DNA from 2 places in the Arthrobacter sp. 10N418 genome. Region 1 is predicted to be linked to the other one. Evidence: predicted binding sites of a transcription regulator. Region 1 holds the regulator's gene; the other holds the start of a gene.
What was found. Region 1 encodes Rex, which represses fermentation and respiration genes when NADH is low (regulators of the CRP and FNR family bind a similar motif). Its sites were predicted from a motif close to CTTGTGAANNNNTTCACAAG; they were not measured.

Region 1 (9,431 bases):
TACTGCAACCCGGAAACCCAGGCCCCCCACACACCGCTGGCCATCAGCAGGCCCAGCACAATCAGGATGCCGCCGCCGGTGCGCTGGATGGCGAGGCGGTGTTTGCGGAAGAAGGACATCACTCCGACGCCGCGGCGCACGGCCAGGGCAATCAGAAGGAACGGGATCCCCAGCCCAAGGCTATAGACGAAGGCCAGGAAGGCGCCCTTGGCCGCAGAGGAGCCGCCCGAGAGGCTCAGCAGCTGGACGGCGGAATAGGTGGGGCCGATGCACGGGGCCCAGCCCAGCCCGAACGTGATGCCCAGCAGCGGCGCGCCCCACAGCCCGGCCGGCGGTTTGGCATGGATCTTGGCGTCGCGCTGGAGCCAGCCGAAGCCGCCCATGAAGACGACCCCCATGACAACCACCAGAATCCCGAGCAGCTGGGTGATCCACTTGTTCTGCGAGCCGGTGATCAGGGTCCCCAGCTGGCCGAACGCCCCGCCGAGCAGGACGAAGACCGCAGAGAAGCCCAGGACGAAGAGGCCGATGCCGGCCAGCATGCGGCCGCGTTTCTGTTTCTGCAGGTCGACACCGGTCAGCCCCGTGACGTAGCCCAGATACCCGGGCACGAGGGGCAGCACGCAGGGCGAAAGGAAGGAGACGAAGCCGGCCAGCAGCGCCACGGGCACGGCAAGCAGCAGCGAACCGTTCAGGATTGCTTCGGCGAAGGGGCTGTTCACGCAGGCCGCCGCTACTCGGCCACGGCGGCGTCGATGAGGGACTTGAGGGTCCCTTTCTGGATCTCGCCGAGCACGCGGGAGGCGACGCGGCCCTGCTTGTCCAGCACGAGCGTGGTGGGGACGGCGCCCGGGGGCACCAGGCCCGAAACGGCCAGCAGCACGGCGCCGTCCTTGTCGTTGAAGCTCGGGTACGTCAGGTTGAACGACTTCTCGAACGCGTCCGCCGTTGCCTTCTCGTCGCGGAGGTTCACGCCGAAGAACTGCACGCCCTGGCTCTTGAAGTCCTGGTGCAGGGCCTCGAGCGACGGCGCTTCGACCCGGCAGGGGGCGCAGGCGGCAAACCAGAAGTTCAGGACGGTGACTCTGCCCTGGAAGGCCTCCGGCGTCACGGCGGTGCCGTCGAACAGGGTCCCCTTGACCGCCACCGGGCTCTTGCGGTCGGCGGCGGCGAACTCGGTCACGGATCCGTCACCGGCCACGTAGTTCTTGTTGTCCCCGGCCTTCGCCTGTTTTGCGAGCGCATCCTCCTGGGCACAGCCGGACAGCCCGAGCACTACCGCCAGGGCGGCGCCGCCAGCAGTCAAAATGCTGCGGCGGGACGGAGTTGCGTTCCGGTCGCTGCCTCGCACGCTCAGGCTCCCGGGGTGCTGGCGGCACCGGGCAGGAGGGCGGCGGCGGGCTCACTGTAGTCAACACGGAGGAGGTTGCCGGCGTCGTCGAACACGAAGGACGTCAGCGATGTCAGGGTGCATTCGCGCTTGCGCGGATCGTGCCACAACGGCTTGCCCTCGGCGCTGAGCCGGGTGGCCCAGATGGGAAGCTGATGGCTGACCAGGATGGCCTCGGCACCGTCGCCGCCGAGCTCGATGGCGCGCACGCGCGCATCCTGGACCGCCGCGATCACCCGGGCAGCCTGCTCCTGGTAGGGCTCTCCCCAGGAGGGGCGGAACGGGTTGCGCAGCATCGGCCAGTGCTTCGGCTTGAGGATCTCTGCCTTGGTGACGTGCATTCCCTCAAAGTAATTGGCGGCCTCAATGATCCGGGCCTCGGTAACAACGTCGAGGTTGAGTGCCTCAGAGATGGGCCGGGCGGTCTCCTGCGCACGGGTCAGCGGCGAAGCCACGAGGTGAACGATTTTCGCCCCGTCCGCGGCGCGCTCACTGAAGTGGTCCGCGAGCACCCGGGCCATCTGCCGGCCGAGCTCGGAGAGGTGGAATTCCGGCAGCCTGCCGTACAGGACGCCGTCGGGATTGTGGACCTCGCCGTGGCGGAGCAAATGAACAGTGGCTTGGGGCATGTGTACCAGTTTCGCAAAGATGTCGGGCGATTTGAAATCTTCTACGAGAAGTAGAACTGAAGAGTTTCAAGAAATGTTCCCCGGAGTTGGAATAAAAGATGCAAATGCATGTTTATACTGGGTGAAGCGGTTAGTTGAGACTTCAACCAATGATGCTTCAACTAACGATCAGACGAACACCGGCACGACCCACCCGACCCAAGGAGAACCACCATGGCACTTCCCACCAACGTCACCACCGGAACCTGGACGCTCGACAACTCGCACAGCGAGATCGGCTTCACCGTCCGCCACGCAGGCATCAGCAAGGTCCGCGGACAGTTCAAGGACGCCGAGGCGACCCTGGACCTGGCCGAGAACGTAGCCGATTCCAAGGTCAACGCCACCATCAAGACCGCCAGCTTCGACTCCGGCGACGTCAACCGCGACGGCCACGTCCGCGGCGAGGACTTCTTCGACGTCGAGAACTTCCCGGAAATCTCCTTCGTCTCCAGCACCATCGTTCCGAAGGGCGACGCCTACGAACTGCAGGGCGAGCTGACGATCAAGGGCGTTACCCGCCCGGTCGCCCTCGAAACCGAATTCAACGGCGTGGCCGTGGACCCCTTCGGCAACACCCGCGCCGGCCTCACCGCCGAAACCACCATCAGCCGCAAGGACTTCGGCTTGACCTGGAACGCAGTCCTCGAAGCCGGCGGCGTGCTCGTCAGCGACAAGGTCGCCATCAACCTGGAACTGGCTTTCATCGCTCCGGCAGCCTAGTCAGCACCTCCCAGGACTGACCGGCCGACGCCGGACGTCCGCATCCAGCGCCCCGTTTCGTCACGTGATGAAGCGGGGCGCTGGCTTTTTCCCTCGGGGGCCCGTGCGGAGCGCTTGAGGGTTCGCCGGACGCGTGCAGGTGCCGCGGTCGACCCGCCCCGCAGCTGGCCCAAATTCCCTAGAGAACAGGGGCACCGCGGTCTAGAGTGAACCTCATGACCAACCCCAGCGACGTACCCCCGCCGGAGTACGGTGGCGCCCGTCCCGCGCCGGCAGGCCATGTCCCGCCGGCCGGTTCCGAGCCGCCCAGGATGAACCCGCAGGGTCCCCCGGGGTATCAGCCGCCCGGCCAACAGGCACCGGCGGACGGGGTCCGCTTCGGAATGCCGGCGGACCGCCCCAGGAGCTTCAGTGACGCAATGCCCCACGGGGGCCTCTCGGGTATGTTCAGCGTCACCGCCATGCCGACCGAGCTCAAAGTCTCCTACTGGATCTGGCTCATCGGCGGGCTCCTCGGCCTTCTCGGCGGAGTCGTAGGCCTGTTCGGATCCTTTGTCATCTTCGCTTTCGCCCCGGCTGTGGGCCTGCTGGTGCTCCTGCTGGTCCTGGTGGCGCTCACGCTGGCGGCAGCCCAGATCATCCTGGCCATGAAGATGAAGGAAGGCGGGGAGTGGGCCCGCTTCGCCCTCACGATTGTTGCCGGCATCTCTTTGGTTCTCGCTGTCGTCAACGCCAGCGCCGTCGCCGGCAGGGGCGGCGGCAGCATGCCGAGCTTCGTCATCAGCCTCGTAGCTACCGTGCTCATGTGGCTGCCCAACTCCCAGGCCTGGTTTGCCGGGCATCGGGGCCGCATTTGACGCGCTCGCGCCCCGGAATTCCAACCGCGGGTTGCCCCGGAATTCCAACCGTGACCGCCGCAGGGGCACTTGCCCTGCGCAATCTCATGGTCTTCCGAGCCGGGACCGAGAATACCTCTCCGGAATGATTCGCACGGCGGCACGGCCGCGGTACGGTGGAATCAAACCATGCTGGGGGCAGGGCAGGATCGCTGGTCCCGGTGGCCTATTCAGATGCCGATACGCAAAGGACCGCCTAATGAGCAACCCCCCAGTCCAGCCTCCGACTCCGGACGCCCCCGAGCCGGGCGGACAGCCGGAGCCGGACTACGGCCACCAGGCCCCGCAGTACGGCCAGCAGCCGCCGCAGGCGCCGCAGTACGGACAGGCACCGTCCGCCCCGCAGTACGGCCAGCAGCCGCCCCAGGCGCCCCAGTACGGACAGGCACCGTCCGCCCCGCAATACGGCCAGCAGCCGCCCCAGGCGCCCCAGTACGGGCAGGCACCGTCCGCCCCGCAATACGGCCAGCAGGCGCCGCAGTACGGGCAGCAAGCACCCCAGCCGCAATACGGGCAGAACGCTCCGCAGCTCCCGCAATATGGCCAGCAGGCGCCCCAATACGGGCAGCCCGCATACGGGCAGTCCCCCTACGCCCAGTACCCCTCCGACCAGGCGCAGGTTCAGGGCGGCATGCCTAAGCTCGTCAACACCGCCTTCTGGCTGATCGTCGCCTCGGGGGTCGTATGGGTGGTCTCCCTGCTCATCGGGTTGGCCACGTTGGACACCCCCGACGTCCGGAACATGTTCGACCAGCAGATGGCTGCCAGCGGGACCAAGATCGACTTCAACGCCATCAAGGGTTTCCTGGTCGGCACCATCGTGGTGTTCGCCGCGGTCAGCGCCGGGCTGTACGCCCTTGTGGCCATCAACGTCCGGAAGGGCAAGAACTGGGCGCGGATCCTGGGCACGGTCTTTGCCGCACTCTCAGTGTTCAGCATCTTCCCGCTGAGCATCGGAACTGTGGCGGCCCTGGCCGGCATCGCAGGAATCGTGTTGCTGTACCTGCCCGCAACCTCGCCATATTTCCGGAAACCGGAGCCGTTCACGCACCCGTACGGCCAGCCGGGAAACCCCTTCGGCAAGTAGCCCCAGGGCGACAGCGCATAGGGCGCGGGGCCGGACGATCTGACTGGAGCTAGTCAGCATCCTCCGGGTCCTGCGCCCTTTGTGCGTGGTAGGCGAGGATCTGCAGTTCAGTGGCCATGTCCACCTTCCGCAGGTTGACCCCGGGCGGGACCTGCAGCATCACCGGGGCGAAACTGAGGATGCTCCGCACGCCCGCGGCGATCACCCGGTCGCAGACGCCTTGCGCCACCGCAGCGGGCAGCGCAAGGACCACCATATTGGCACCGGTCCGCTGCAGGACGGGCTCGAGGTCGGCAGCATCACTGACCCGCAACCAGCCCACTTCACTTCCCACCACCATCTGGTCGGCGTCGAAAATCGCCACGATATCAAAGCCCCGCGACTCAAATCCGCCGTAGCGCGCCAGGGCCTTGCCAAGGTTGCCGGCCCCGACTATGGCGACCTTCCAGTCGTGCGTCAGGCCCAGGGCCGCGGCGATGTGCCGATTGAGGTACTGCACTTCGTAGCCCACGCCGCGCGTTCCGTACGAGCCCACGTAGGAGAGGTCTTTGCGGAGCGTGGAAGAGCTGACGCCGGACGCCTCGGCCAACGATTCGGAGGAGACGCGATCCACGCCTTCGGCCAGCAATGTGGTCAGGGCGCGCAGGTAGATGGTCAGCCGGGCCACGGCCGCGGGTGGAATCTGCTTGGCGGCAGTCCCTGCTCCCCCGGGCACAGCCTCGGGGGATGAATCCAGCGAAGTCACTATCTGCTCCATTGCGTCGCGTTGTGCTTCCCACTCTAGAGCCCCCGCACTTCACGCAACAAAGCAGCCAAGCCGCCGGGACGCCGGCGTATCAGGACTGTTGGCTGAGGGCCCGCCGCAGTGTCCGCGACAGGCGTTCTTCGTCGATCTTCCAGAAATCCCGCTGGACGCCGTTGACCAGCACCACGGGGATCTCCTCCGCGAAGCGCTCACGCAATGCGGCATCATCGTCGATGGACTGCTCAGTCCAGTCAAGGCCGAGAGCAGCCGTGACACGGCCGACGGCCGCGCGCGCGTCGGCGCAGAGGTGGCAGTTGGCTTTGGTGACGAGTACTACATCGGGGAAAGACGCGGGCTTGGCCATGCATCCACGGTAGCCCGGCGACAGCTCCGGCGTCGACGCGCCGCTCGTCCGGAGCCGGATCGGAGGCCTGTGAGGCCGGAGGACGCCGGGCATTGACTAGACTCGTGGCATGCCCGAGGAGAAGTACGTCGCTGTGGCCACCACGCCGGTTGCGTCATCGCAGCATGGCGAAGCCGCCTTTTTCGACGTCGACAACACCCTCATGAAGGGCGCCAGCCTTTTCCATGTGGCCCGCAAGATGCACCAGCGCGGGGCCTTCACCCTTCGCCAGGCTGCCGGCTTTGCCTGGAAACAGCTCATGTTCGTCCTGCGCGGCGAAAACATGGATGATGTCCACGCTGTCCGTGATTCTGCCCTGTCCCTGGGCGCCGGGATCACGGTTGAAGACATCAAGGCGCTCGGCGAAGAAGTCTACGACGAAATGATTGAGTCCCGGATCTGGCCCGGGGCCAAGGCCCTGGCCGAACAGCACCTCCGGGTGGGACGCAAGGTCTGGCTCGTGACGGCGACGCCGATCGAGGTCGCCACGGTCATCTCAACCCGGCTGGGCCTCACCGGCGCCCTTGGCACGGTGGGCGAGATCCAGGACGGGTCCTACACCGGTCGGCTCGTGGGAGAGATCCTGCACGGCCCGGCGAAGGCGGTAGCCGTGCGCGGAATTGCGGCCGCCCAGGGGCTGGACCTCAACCGTTGCTGGGCCTACAGCGACTCGCACAACGACATTCCGCTGCTGAGCATGGTGGGGCATCCGGTGGCCATCAACCCGGACTCCAAACTGCGCAGGCACGCCCGCGAACACAACTGGCCAGTGTACGACTTCCGGTCCGGACGGCGCGCCGCCACGCTGGGGCTCAAGGCCGCCACGGTCGGCGGGGCCATCTACGGCCTCTGGCGGGGATTCTCCCGTTTCCGCGGCCCCATGCCCTAGGCGGGGCGCTTTCTCGCAACAGATTCGGACCCCGGCTGCGTTTTCGGACCCTCGCCGCGGGGATCCGGTCAGCGCACGTCCGGAACCGGCGCGAAAATCCAAGTGGCGCGCAGTTTCGGGCCAGGCCGGAACCGGGCCGGGCGTACAACAAAAATGCCCGCTGCCGGGATGGCAACGGGCATTTCACGCAGTGCGAAGTATTTCTACTTCTTATTGCGGCGCTGGTGGCGCGTCTTGCGAAGCAGCTTGCGGTGCTTCTTCTTGGCCATACGCTTGCGACGCTTCTTAATAACTGAACCCACGAAAGTTCCTTACCGGCTAGATGCAGTACCTGCCTGTTGGAAGGGGTCCGCGGGCTAAGCAGCAGACTGAAACAACTGACAGGTTCTTACAATGACGTAAAACGTTCCTTAACAGGGTACCGCCTCTCGGGGGCACCCCACGACCGCAGGCCCTACGGCGGACCTGCTGCTGCCGATTCGGACCGCAGGCGACGCCATGAGCGCTTAACCAGTCTCCGTATGACCGTCGACAACGGCACCCTTGACATACTGTTCGACGGCGTTCTCCGGCACCCGGTAGGAGCGGCCGAAGCGGACGGCCGGCATCTCGCCGGAATGCACGAGCCGGTACACGGTCATCTTTGACACCCGCATTACTTCCGCGACTTCAGCCACAGTCAAGAAGCGGGCCTTGGAGAAGTTGGCCTCCGTAGACATTTTTTCCTTGTTCCTTTGCTCAATCAACCGGCAACCCCACCTGGTGACATGGCGGTGTGCCGATGCTGAGCCATACAACGACCATGTGTTAGTAACTCTAGAGGCTCATGGTGCCAATGTGAAAGGCTTCCGCTGGAATCACCACACGCGCTCCGCAGGAATCCCGAAATTGCGCTCGACCCGACTGCTACGCCTTGTCCGGTCCGGCTTTGCGCACGGGCGCCACAGTCCCGTCGGTGCCGTAGTCGCCCTCGGAGTACTGGCCGACTTCCGACTCGGCGCTGCGCCCTGGAGTTGCACCGGCATCGCCATAGTCGGCCTGCACATAGCGCCCGGATTCCTCGGCCTTTGTGCCCAAGGGTTCGGGCAGGCCGCCTTCGCTGCCGGCGGCACCATAGTCACCCTCGGTGAACTGGCCTTCCTCGTCGTCCGAGTGGCGTCCTGCCTGCGTCCCGGCCTTGCCATAGTTGCCTTTGACGTACCGGCCTCGGAGTTCGGGGGCTTCCGGCTTCTCTCCGTTGCCCGTTGCTTCCGTGGGCTCGTCGAACTCGCTGCTGCCGCTCATCATCTTTGCCTTTCCCGAGATGAACTCACGCGTCGTCTTTGGCGCAATTTAAGTCTATCGAGGGCCTCTTCGCCGCAACAGGGCGGCACTGCCCGCGGACCGGCCGATGGCGATTATCCGGCGCCGGCCGGGGCGCGACCGGCCGGTGTCGATTACGCGGCGCCGCCAAGCCGGCGCTGGCGGGGCCGGTCAGCCGCGGGCCCGGCGCGTGCGGGCCGATGCCGCCAGTTGGCCGATCACCGACGCCGTCACGTCCCATTCCATGCACGCATCAGTCACGCTCTGGCCGTAGGTGAGCCCGTCCGTGCCGGCGGCGTGGCGGGCCACGTCCAGGTCCTGCGCCCCGCCCACGAGGAAGCTTTCCAGCATGATGCCGGCGATGGCGCCGGCAGCGGACCCGCCGTTCTCCAGCTGGGCGCCGATTTCGAGGGCCACTTCGGCCTGGCGGTGGTGGTTCTTGCCGCTGTTGGCGTGGCTGGCGTCCACGATGAGCCTCGGGTTCAACTGCTTGGCCGCCAGTCGGGCCGAGGTGGCCTCGACGTCGGGTGCAGAGTAGTTGGGACCCCTGCGGCCGCCGCGGAGGATGATGTGGGTGTCCGGGTTTCCGGCCGTGGCCACGAGCGCGGCCCTGCCGTCGTCGTCGATCCCCAGGAACGCTTGCGCCGCCGCTGCGGCGCTGCACGCATCAAGGGCCACCTGGAGGTCGCCGTCGGTGCCGTTCTTGAAGCCGATCGGCATGGACAGCCCGGATGCCAGCTGACGGTGGATCTGGCTCTCCGTCGTGCGGGCCCCGATGGCACCCCAGGAGACGAGGTCCGCCATGTACTGCGGGCTGATGGGTTCGAGGAACTCGGTGGCGGCGGGCAGGCCGAGGGCGGTGACCTGGCGCAGGAACCGGCGGGCGGCGCGCAGGCCCGCGGCGATGTCGTGGCTGCCGTCGAGCCGGGGATCATTGATGAGCCCCTTCCAGCCGACCGTGGTCCGCGGCTTCTCGAAGTACGTCCGCATGACGATCAGCAGGTCCTCGCGGTGCTTCTCGGCCTGGCTGACCAGCCGGCGGGCGTATTCCAGACCGGCTTTGGGGTCATGGATGGAGCAGGGACCCACGATCACGAGGAGCCTGTCGTCGACGCCGTCCATGATTGCGCGGACCTGGTCCCGGCCGCGTCCGATGACCTCCGCCATGCGGGTGTCCAGCGGCAGTTCCGTGATCATGTCCTGCGGGCTGGGCAGCGGAGTGAATTCGCTGACGCGCAGGTTCGAGGTGGACTGCTGGGTTGCGGGGGCTGCTTCGATGCTCACGTTCGGGTCCTGTTCCACGTGCGGAGCGGGCCCTGATCAGAACC
Region 2 (9,431 bases), on a different contig from region 1:
GGAGCCTTGCCCCGCCGCTGCAGCAGATGACGTGCCAGTTCGCCGCGGGTGTGCTTGGCGAAGTGGCTGACCACCTTGCGCACACCGTTGGCCTCGGTGAAGACGTTGACCGCGACCGTCTGGGCCGGCGGGGGAGTCCAGGCCGCGGCATAGGTGCTGGAGCGGCAGTCCACCAGCAGCTCGCCCGCCGTTGCGGCCGCCAGGGCCTCGTTCAGCTGCGGTTTCCAGAAGGACGCCAGCCGTCCGACGTCGGGCAGCGCGGTACTCATGGACAGCCGGTACGCGGGAACTTCGTCGGCAAAGCGGATCGCACCCCAGAGCGCGGAGATGACGAACACGGACTCATCGGCCTTTTTCCGCTGCACCGCCGTCAGGGTGTCGTAGCCGAGCGCGTCGTACAGCACACCGGAATAGACCTGGTGGGCGGGCGCCGCCGGTTCGGCGTGCAGCCGTGTATTGCGCTCGACGTCGGCCCTCAGGGACGCGCCGACGCCGAGAAGCGCCAGGGCGTCCTCGTGGGCGCTGACTGTGCCGAGCGCGTCGAGGACCTTGGCCCGGCAGGTGTTGAGCGTCGGGAAGCTCAGGGCGGCCCAGTTGACGGCGTCCCCGCCGGCAGCAGGGGTCTTGCCCTCGGAGGGCGGCAGCAGAATCAGCACCGTACGATCCTACCGGCGACAGCTTTTGCGCGGGTTCAGGCAGCCACCCCGGGGAGCCCGGCGACTTTTCCGTGCGATGCGAGCAGCAGCACACCAAGAACACCCATGGACATACGTCGAACACGAAGCGGTTGCCGCTCCTTGTGCCGTGCAGCAACACCGCCACGGGGAGCGCCTGCAATCGGGGCTTTCTACGCCGCCTTGATCGCGGCTGAGGACGCCGCCGAGGACGCCGGCCCCACTGCCTGCGCCATCGCCTGGGCGGCCTGGTTCTCACGGGCGAGGAAAGCGGAGAGCTCCCCGATGGTGCTCATCAGCGGCGCAGGGAAGACGACAGTCGAGTTCTTGTCCACCGCGATTTCCACGAGGGACTGCAGGTTCCGCAATTGCAGGGCCAGCGGGTGCGCCATCATGGTGTCCGAGGCCGCACCAAGGGCGGCAGCGGCAATGGACTCGCCTTCGGCGGCAATGATCTTCGCCCGCTTCTCCCGCTCTGCCTCAGCCTGCCGGGCCATGGCGCGCTTCATGCTCTCTGGCAGCTGGATGTCCTTCAACTCCACAAGGGTGACCTCGACGCCCCACTCCAGCGTCAGTGCGTCCAGGATCTCCCGGATGTCGCTGTTGATCCGCTCGGTTTCGGACAGCGTCTGGTCCAGGCTGTGCCGGCCGACAACCTTCCGCAGGGTGGTCTGGGCGATCTGGTTGATGGCCGCCGCCACGTTCTCAATCGCCACGACGGACTTCACAGCGTCGACCACACGGTAGTACGCCACAGCGGAGATATCGACGCTCACGTTGTCCTGCGTGATGATGCCCTGCGACTGAATGGGCATCGTCACGATCCGGAGACTGACCAGCTGGAGCCTATCGATCACAGGGACGATGAAGCGCAGGCCCGGCATCCTCACGCCGACAACGCGGCCCAGCCGGAAGAGGACGCCCTTCTCATACTGGCGCACAATCCGGATGGACATCCGCGCCAGCGTCACCACGACAAAAATGACGACGAGCAGAACGACGATGCTGGTGAGGTCCACGCGGATCCCCTCCTGGTCCAACCTGATTCCGGGTGCCGGGCCGGCCCCGATCTTCCTTCAATTCTCCCACCGGGGACAGGAAAAGGATCCCGGTGCCCCGGGGCGGAGGGAGCCCGTAGAATGTACAGCGGATGGGTTGACCAGGCGGCCGCGCGTCACGCAAGTGGCTCGAGGAACGTCCGGGCTCCGCAGGGCAGGGTGGTGGGTAACGCCCACTCGGGGTAACCCGCAGGCCAGTGCCACAGAGAACAGACCGCCCGCGTTCCGGCCGTGTCCGCACGGCGGGGAGAGCAGGTAAGGGTGAAACGGTGGTGTAAGAGACCACCAGCTTCCCGGGCGACCGGGAAGGCTAGGTAAACCCCACCCGGAGCAAGGCCAGACAGGACACGTTTGAGGGCTGCCCGCCCGAGTGTCCGGGTAGGCCGCTGGAGGGCGTCGGCAACGGCGTCCGTAGATGGATGGCCGCTATTCCCGCGCCGGTAACAGCGCGGGAACACAGAACCCGGCGTATCGGTCAACCCATCCATTTTCTTGCGCTTTCCTGTGCTGCGCCCGTGTGAGTGATTTCACGTGTAACAGGGCGCCGGCCGCTGTGCTGCCGACCTAGAATGGATAGCGAACGTAGAAGTTCTGCCGCCGGGTCTGCGTTCGCAGCCGGCGGCTTTTTCTTGCGCAACACGAGGCGCCCGGGGTGGACCGAATCCCCGCCGGCGCCGAGGTGCCGGATATCCTCCGGCGGCCGACTTCCGCATACGACGTCGTATGTGGTTGATTCTAGGAAGGTAGTTCTGTGAGCCAGACATCAGATTCTTGTCTTGATACGTGGATGGGCCGTGAGGCGCTCGCCGAGGCCATGATCCCGGTGATCGGCCGGCTGTACCGCGAGAACAATGTGGTGACTTCCATCCACGGACGCAGCCTGATCAACAAGTCCACTATGAACATCCTCAAGGCGCACCGTTTCGCCCGCCGGATGAGCAAGGAAGAACTACGCCTCGAAGAGACGGCGCCGCTGCTCGATGCCCTGACGAAGCTGGACCTCGGCGCGGCGGCCATCGACGTTGCCCGCCTCACCGAGAAGTACCGCGCCGAAGGCGACGGCGCCAGCCTGGATGAATTCCTCCGCGGCGAACTCGCCGAGATCGTCGGCAAGCGCGGCGGGGACGACCGCACCAGCACCGACGTCGTCCTCTACGGTTTCGGACGCATCGGCCGGCTCCTGGCCCGCCTTCTGATCGAAAAGGCCGGCGGCGGCCACGGCCTGCGCCTGCGCGCCATCGTGGTGCGCCGCGGCTCCGACAATGACCTCACCAAGCGTGCGAGCCTCCTGCGCCGCGACTCCGTGCACGGCTCCTTCGAGGGCACCATCAAGGTGGACCTCGAGAACGACACCATCACCGCCAACGGCGTCCAGATCCAGGTCATCTACTCGGACAACCCCGCCACGGTGGACTACACCGCCTACGGAATCCACGACGCCCTCCTCGTCGACAACACGGGCCGCTGGCGCGACGCCGAGGGCCTCTCCCAGCACCTGCAGAGCAAGGGTGTTTCCCGTGTCCTCCTCACGGCCCCCGGCAAGGGCGACCTGAAGAACATCGTGCACGGCATCAACCACGGCACGATCACCGACTCGGACAAGATCGTGACTGCGGCGTCCTGCACGACCAACGCCATCACGCCGGTGCTCAAGGCAATCAACGACCGCTACGGCGTCGTGCACGGCCACGTGGAGACTGTCCACTCCTTCACGAACGACCAGAATTTGATCGACAACTTCCACAAAGGTGACCGCCGTGGACGCTCGGCGGCGCTGAACATGGTCATCACCGAAACCGGTGCCGCGAAGGCCGTCGCCAAGGCCCTGCCCGAACTGCTGGGCAAGCTCACCGGCAGCTCCATCCGCGTCCCCACCCCCGATGTGTCCCTCGCGATCCTGAACCTGAGCCTGGAAAACGGCACCACCAAGGACGAGATCAACGACTACCTGCGCGAAATGTCGCTGCACTCCGAACTCCGCAAGCAGATCGACTACATCGATTCGCCCGAGGTTGTCTCCACGGACTTCGTCGGCTCGCGCCGCGCCGGCATCGTCGACGGGCTGGCGACGATCTCCAACGACAAGAACCTGGTTCTGTACGTCTGGTACGACAACGAGTTCGGCTACAGCTGCCAGGTCGTCCGCGTCATGGAGGAAATGGCCGGCGTGAACCCGCCGTCCTTCCCCGCCAAGGACGCCGTCTCGGTCCTGGAGGCAGCCGGCCTCCCCGTTGAAGTCTGATCCCGCCCGCGACTTGTTACTCCTTTCCCGGCCGATGTACTGGAATCGGCCGGGAAAGGGAACCACAATGGAGCAATGGAACAGAACTCGGCTGTGGAGCACGAAACCACCTTGGAACACGCGCTGGACGTAGCGCGTAGCAACGTCAAGGAAGCCAAGCGCCTCCTTGACGATGCCGTCGCCAAGCGTCAAGCCGGTGAGCTCGACGACGCCCGGGTGAACCAGCTGCAGGCGCTCATGGACCTCGCTGCGGAAGACCTCCATCGGGTGACCAAGGAGCAGTAGGGCTGGAGCGGGGCTCCGTGCCGCGGCACCGCCCCTCCAGGGTGCGCCTGCCGCGGAACTGCTCCTCCACACTGTGGACACGGGCCCCTGCGGCGACGCCCGGGCCTAGGCTCGTGGTGTGCAGCAGAAGCTTCCAGCCCGGCCATACCCCTCACCGTCGTGAGCCTGAACTGGACGGACTTCCGCCGTGCCCGGCGCCGTTCCCGTCAGGCCTGGGTGATCCTGGCTACGGTGTGCGCGCTGTTCCTGGGCACCTTGGGCTGGTTCTTCACCGCGGGCCAGTTCGCTGCCTCCGAACCTGAGAGCAGTGGCCCCAGCGAGGCTCCCGTGCTGGCAGCGGGCTGGATGATGCCTGTCGCCCCCGTGCGGCCGGTGCCGTCCGGGGCGGCAGCGGCCGTGCTGGACACGCTCGCGGTCAAGGGCCGGGCCGCTAAGGACAACTACGACCGGGATGCCTTCGGCCAGGCATGGCTTGATGTCGACCGCAACGGCTGTGATACGCGCAATGACATCCTCCGGCGCGATCTGACCGGCCCGGAATTCGTGGAGGGTTCCCGGTGCCAGGTTGCCGGCGGGACCCTCCGGGAACCGTACACCGGCCACCCGATCACCTTCCGCCGGGGAGCCGAGAGCAGCAAAGCCGTGCAGATCGACCATGTCGTGGCCCTCGGTGACGCGTGGCAAAAGGGGGCCCAGCTTTTGACGGCGCAGGAACGCGAGCATCTCGCGAACGATCCGCTCAACCTGATCGCTGTGGACGGACCCGCCAACCAGGACAAGAGCGCCTCCGACGCCGCCACCTGGCTGCCGCCGAACAAGGCCTTCCGCTGCCATTACGTTGCCCGCCAGATCTCAGTGAAGGCGGCCTATCAGTTGTGGGTCACGCCGGCGGAGAAGGAAGCGATGAAGCGGGTCCTCGGCGCGTGCCCTCAACAGCAGACCATCGTTCCGCACACTGGACCCGTGGCTGAAGCTCCGGCCCGTTGACATGCCAAGTGTAGGGGGTCTAGAACTGGCCTGTCAGATACAGCCCACCATTCTAGGAGCAGAAATGGCTTCCTCGGCCTTCGGAGTTGTGCACTTTTTCCCAGGCGGAACGAAAGAGCAATACGAGGCGTCAATTGCCGCCGTGCATCCCGGCGAAGGCCGCTTGCCGGAGGGCCAACTCTTCCACGCCGGAGGCGCATCGGCCGGGGGCTGGACGATCATGGCGGTCCATGAGTCGAAAGAGAGCTGGGAGAAATTCCGCGACGGCATCCTCATGCCACGAATGCAGGCCGGCATCGAGGGCGGGTTCACCTCCCCGCCGGAGGAGACGGCTATTGACCTCTACAAGGTCCTGCCCTAGCCGACGGGGCCCACGCGCCTCGGCGGGTCACCGCCGAGGCTACTGGCCGCCTTCAGGCGCCAGGGCTTCGAGTCGCGCCTCCAGGCGTTCGACGTCGGCCCGATGGCACAGTTCGGTGGCCGTAGTCGTCACGGTGGCAGTGCCGGCGGCGACAGCCGCACGGAAAGCCGCTTCAAGACTCCGTCCTTGCGCCAGCCGAAGCACGAAGGCTGCGAGGAAGCTGTCGCCGGCTCCGACGGTGCTGCGGACCTGCACCGGGGGCACGGTCAAGCGGAGAGTGCCAGCTTTCGAGGCGAGCACGGCGCCCTCGCCACCAAGGGTCAGGGCGACGAGTTCGGCGGAGCCGTCCTCAACCAGGGCGGACGCCGCTTCCAGCTGGCTTTCGTCGCTCTCCAGCGTCAACCCGAGCTGTAGCCCGAGTTCCCGCCGGCTGGGTTTGACCAGGAATACTCCCTCGGCGAGGGCCTCGGCGAGTGACGGTCCTGACGCGTCCACGATGCACCTCGCGTTGTGCCGACGCGCAACGCGGGCGACCCTGGCATAGAAATCATCGGGAACCCCCGGCGGCAGGCTGCCGCTGGCAACCACATAGCCGCCCACCGGGATCGACTCCTCGAGGAGAGCCAGGCAGGCGCGCCACTCGGCCTCGCGCAACTCGGGTCCCTCCAGCACGAAGCGGAACTGGTTGCCAGTGGCCGTCTCGTCGACGGTGAAGTCCTCGCGGGTGCTCCCGCTGATGGGCAACACCAGGGTCGGGATCCGCTCGGCCTCGATGAGACGGCGGTACGCCTCCCCGGTGGGTCCACCCGCGGTGTAGATTGCCAGGGTCCGGCCGCCGAGCCGTTGCACCACCCGGGCCACATTGACCCCGCCGCCGCCCGGGTCGACGCGGCTGGCACTGCACCGGAGTTTGTGGCCGGAGGTGACCAGTTCGGTAGAGGTGCTGATGTCCAGCGCGGGGTTCACAGTTAGCGTGAGGATCGGCTGCATCGCCGGTGATGCTGAGGCTTCCATGGCCCAAGCATAGAAGAGCCCGCCGGGGCCGCCGCCAGGTCGGCCGCCGCCAGGCCGCACTCTTGTGGGCCCCCATTCCCTCCGCGAGAATGGGCGCGGTAGGAATATCGCCACGCCGGGACGACTGGAACGGGAAACCATGGCACATCGCAAGGGCGGCCAAGGCACGGAACATGCCGGTAGCAGGGGGCATCCGGGACGTGCCGGGCGGCGGCCGGCCAGGCTGAAGCTCAACCTCTACGAGGCTGAGCTTTTACGCCTTCAGGCCGAGTTGGTGGCTCTGCAGGAATGGGTCCGCAGCACCGGAGCACGGGTGCTCGTGATTTTTGAGGGCCGGGATGCAGCCGGCAAGGGAAGCGCGATCAAACGGGTCACCGAGTACCTGAATCCACGCTTCGCCCGGATCGTGGCGTTGCCGGCGCCCACGGAGCGCGAACGCGGTGAATGGTATTTCCAGCGCTATGTGGCGCATCTCCCCGCCGCCGGGGAAATCGTCCTGATGGACCGGTCCTGGTACAACCGCGCCGGCGTCGAACACGTCATGGGCTTTTGCACCCCTGCCGAGCACAAACGCTTCATGGCGCAGTGCCCGGTCTTTGAACGTCTGCTCATCCAGGACGGCATCCTGCTTTTCAAGTACTGGTTCTCGATCAGCCATGCCGAACAGGAGCGGCGGTTCCGGTCCCGCCTGGATGATCCCATGCGGCAGTGGAAGCTCTCGCCCATGGACCGGGACGCCATCCTGCGTTGGGAGGATTATTCGCGGGCCAAGGACGACATGTTCGTGCAGACGGACACTGCGGAAGCACCGTGGTACGTCGTGGAGGCCGAAGACAAACGCCGGGCCAGGATCAACCTCATTGCCCATCTGCTCTCCAGCATCGACTACACCGAAGTGCGGACAGAAACGGTAACGCTGCCGGAGCGGCCGAAGGCCGTCAACTACACGCGGCCGCCGCGGGAACTATTCCGCTATGTCCCGGACTACGCGGCGAGCCTGGAAAGGCCGGCCGAAGGATAGCGGCCGTCCGGAATCCACGGTTCGGAATTCCCAGTCCGCGGCGTGCCGCAAGGCCGCCGGCCCGGGTAGGGTACCGGCATGGATATGATGTTGGTTCCCGGATTCTGGTTGGACGCTTCCTCGTGGTCGGAGGTGACGCCGCAGCTGGTCGCGGCCGGACACCGCGTCCACCCGCTCACGCTGCCCGGGCTGGAAACGGCCGACGCACCGCGGGCCGGCATCGGCCTGCGCAACCACATCGACGCCGTCGTCGCCGCGATCGATGCCTGTGACGCCCCCGTTGTCCTGGTTGGTCATTCGGGTGGCGGCGCCATCATCCATGGCGCGGTTGACGCCAGACCGGACCGGGTGGCGCGCGCCATCTATGTGGACAGCGGCCCGCTGGGGGAGGGCGGGGTCATCAACGACGACCTCCCGGCCGACGGCGACGAAATTCCGCTGCCACCCTGGGAACTCTTCGATGACGAGGACCTCGTGGACCTGACCGACGAACTCCGGACCATGTTCCGCGCCCGCGCGATCCCGCAACCGCGGGGCGTGGCGCAGGACAAGCAGCAGCTCCGGGACGAACGCCGCTACGAGGTCCCGGCCACCGTCATCGCCTGCGAATTTACGTCCTCGATGCTGACGGAAATGATTGCCGGGGGCCACCCGTTCGTGGCGGAACTCGCGCGGATCCGCGACGTCGACTACGTGGACCTGCCCACAGGGCACTGGCCCCAGTTCACCAGGCCCGCGGAGCTGGGCGCAGCCATTCTTGCCGCCGTCGACCGCACAGAGTGAACGTCACGCGTCAGTGGCCGAACGGGTCCGGGTCCACGCCCGGCATCCACGTCAGCCCGGGGATGCCCCAGCCGCTTTTCTTTGCCTGCTTCATGGCCTTGCGTGAGTAACGGTCCATCAGCCGGTTGACGTACAGCTTGCCGTCGAGGTGGTCGTACTCGTGCTGGATCACGCGGGCGAACCAGCCTGTCGCCTCGAAGTCCACGGGCCCGCCGTCGCCGTCGAAGCCCTGGACCCGGGCCCATTCGGCCCGTTTAAGCGGATACTGGCCGCCCGGGAAGGACAGGCAGCCTTCTTCTTCCTCGTCCGGATCCGGCAGCGCGCCGGAGATCTTTGAGAGCGTCAGCACCGGGTTGACCACGACGCCGGCCGGCGGGGCGCCGTCGTCGTTGTCGTACTTGTAGATGAACAGCCGTTTGCCCACCCCGACCTGGGGCGCGGCGAGACCGACGCCGTTGGCGGCATCGTTGGTTTCGAACATGTCGGCGATCAAGGTCCGGAGGTCGTCGTCAAAGACTTCGACGTCGGCGGCCCGGCGGTGCAATACGGGCTCGCCCCAGATCACGATGGGCAGAACGGTCATGTGAGAAAAGTTCCTCTGGTGCTGTGCGGCGGGGTCAGCCGGCGATGGTGCGGCCGACGACGTCGCGCATGATTTCGTTGGTGCCGCCGAAGATGGTGAGCAGCCGGGCGGCCAGGTAGGCCTGGGCTACCGGGTATTCCAGGATGTAGCCGTAGCCGCCGTGCAGTTGGAGGCAGCGGTCCGTGACGGACTTGGCACGCTCGGAGGCCCAGAGCTTCGCGCGCGCGGCGGATGCGGCGTCGAGCTCTCCGGCGTTGAAGGCGAGAACCGCCCGGTCCACGTAGGCTTCGGTGACCTCGACTTCCGTGAGGATGTCGGCGAGTTCGAAGCGGCTGTTCTGGAAGTCGATGATGCGTTCGCCGAAGGCGTTGCGGTCCTTGGTGTAGCGGACGGTCGCCTCGTAGGTGGCGCGGACGACGGCCG

Region 2: the regulator Rex is predicted to act here: its motif matches at 2,247-2,266, upstream of AC1DCZ_RS09820 (glyceraldehyde-3-phosphate dehydrogenase).

What each region holds. Positions count from the first base shown of each region.
Region 1 covers NZ_JBFTIK010000006.1:122,218-131,648, reverse strand. The annotation lists gene AC1DCZ_RS06765 (cytochrome c biogenesis CcdA family protein) at 1-722, opposite strand, end outside; gene AC1DCZ_RS06760 (TlpA family protein disulfide reductase) at 734-1,351, opposite strand; gene AC1DCZ_RS06755 (histidine phosphatase family protein) at 1,354-2,019, opposite strand; gene AC1DCZ_RS06750 (YceI family protein) at 2,233-2,781, shown strand; gene AC1DCZ_RS06745 (hypothetical protein) at 2,997-3,638, shown strand; gene AC1DCZ_RS06740 (hypothetical protein) at 3,877-4,764, shown strand; gene AC1DCZ_RS06735 (redox-sensing transcriptional repressor Rex) at 4,814-5,509, opposite strand; gene AC1DCZ_RS06730 (glutaredoxin family protein) at 5,601-5,873, opposite strand; gene AC1DCZ_RS06725 (HAD family hydrolase) at 5,983-6,801, shown strand; gene AC1DCZ_RS06720 (30S ribosomal protein bS22) at 7,005-7,103, opposite strand; gene AC1DCZ_RS06715 (helix-turn-helix domain-containing protein) at 7,308-7,520, opposite strand; gene AC1DCZ_RS06710 (hypothetical protein) at 7,708-8,085, opposite strand; gene AC1DCZ_RS06705 (3-deoxy-7-phosphoheptulonate synthase) at 8,275-9,387, opposite strand.
Region 2 covers NZ_JBFTIK010000010.1:17,943-27,373, forward strand. The annotation lists gene AC1DCZ_RS09805 (YaaA family protein) at 1-656, opposite strand, end outside; gene AC1DCZ_RS09810 (slipin family protein) at 848-1,693, opposite strand; RNA gene rnpB (RNase P RNA component class A) at 1,826-2,219, shown strand; gene AC1DCZ_RS09820 (glyceraldehyde-3-phosphate dehydrogenase) at 2,484-3,974, shown strand; gene AC1DCZ_RS09825 (hypothetical protein) at 4,050-4,259, shown strand; gene AC1DCZ_RS09830 (HNH endonuclease family protein) at 4,419-5,246, shown strand; gene AC1DCZ_RS09835 (hypothetical protein) at 5,311-5,607, shown strand; gene AC1DCZ_RS09840 (1-phosphofructokinase family hexose kinase) at 5,647-6,621, opposite strand; gene ppk2 (polyphosphate kinase 2) at 6,761-7,642, shown strand; gene AC1DCZ_RS09850 (alpha/beta fold hydrolase) at 7,721-8,425, shown strand; gene def (peptide deformylase) at 8,436-9,008, opposite strand; gene AC1DCZ_RS09860 (acyl-CoA dehydrogenase family protein) at 9,043-9,431, opposite strand, start outside.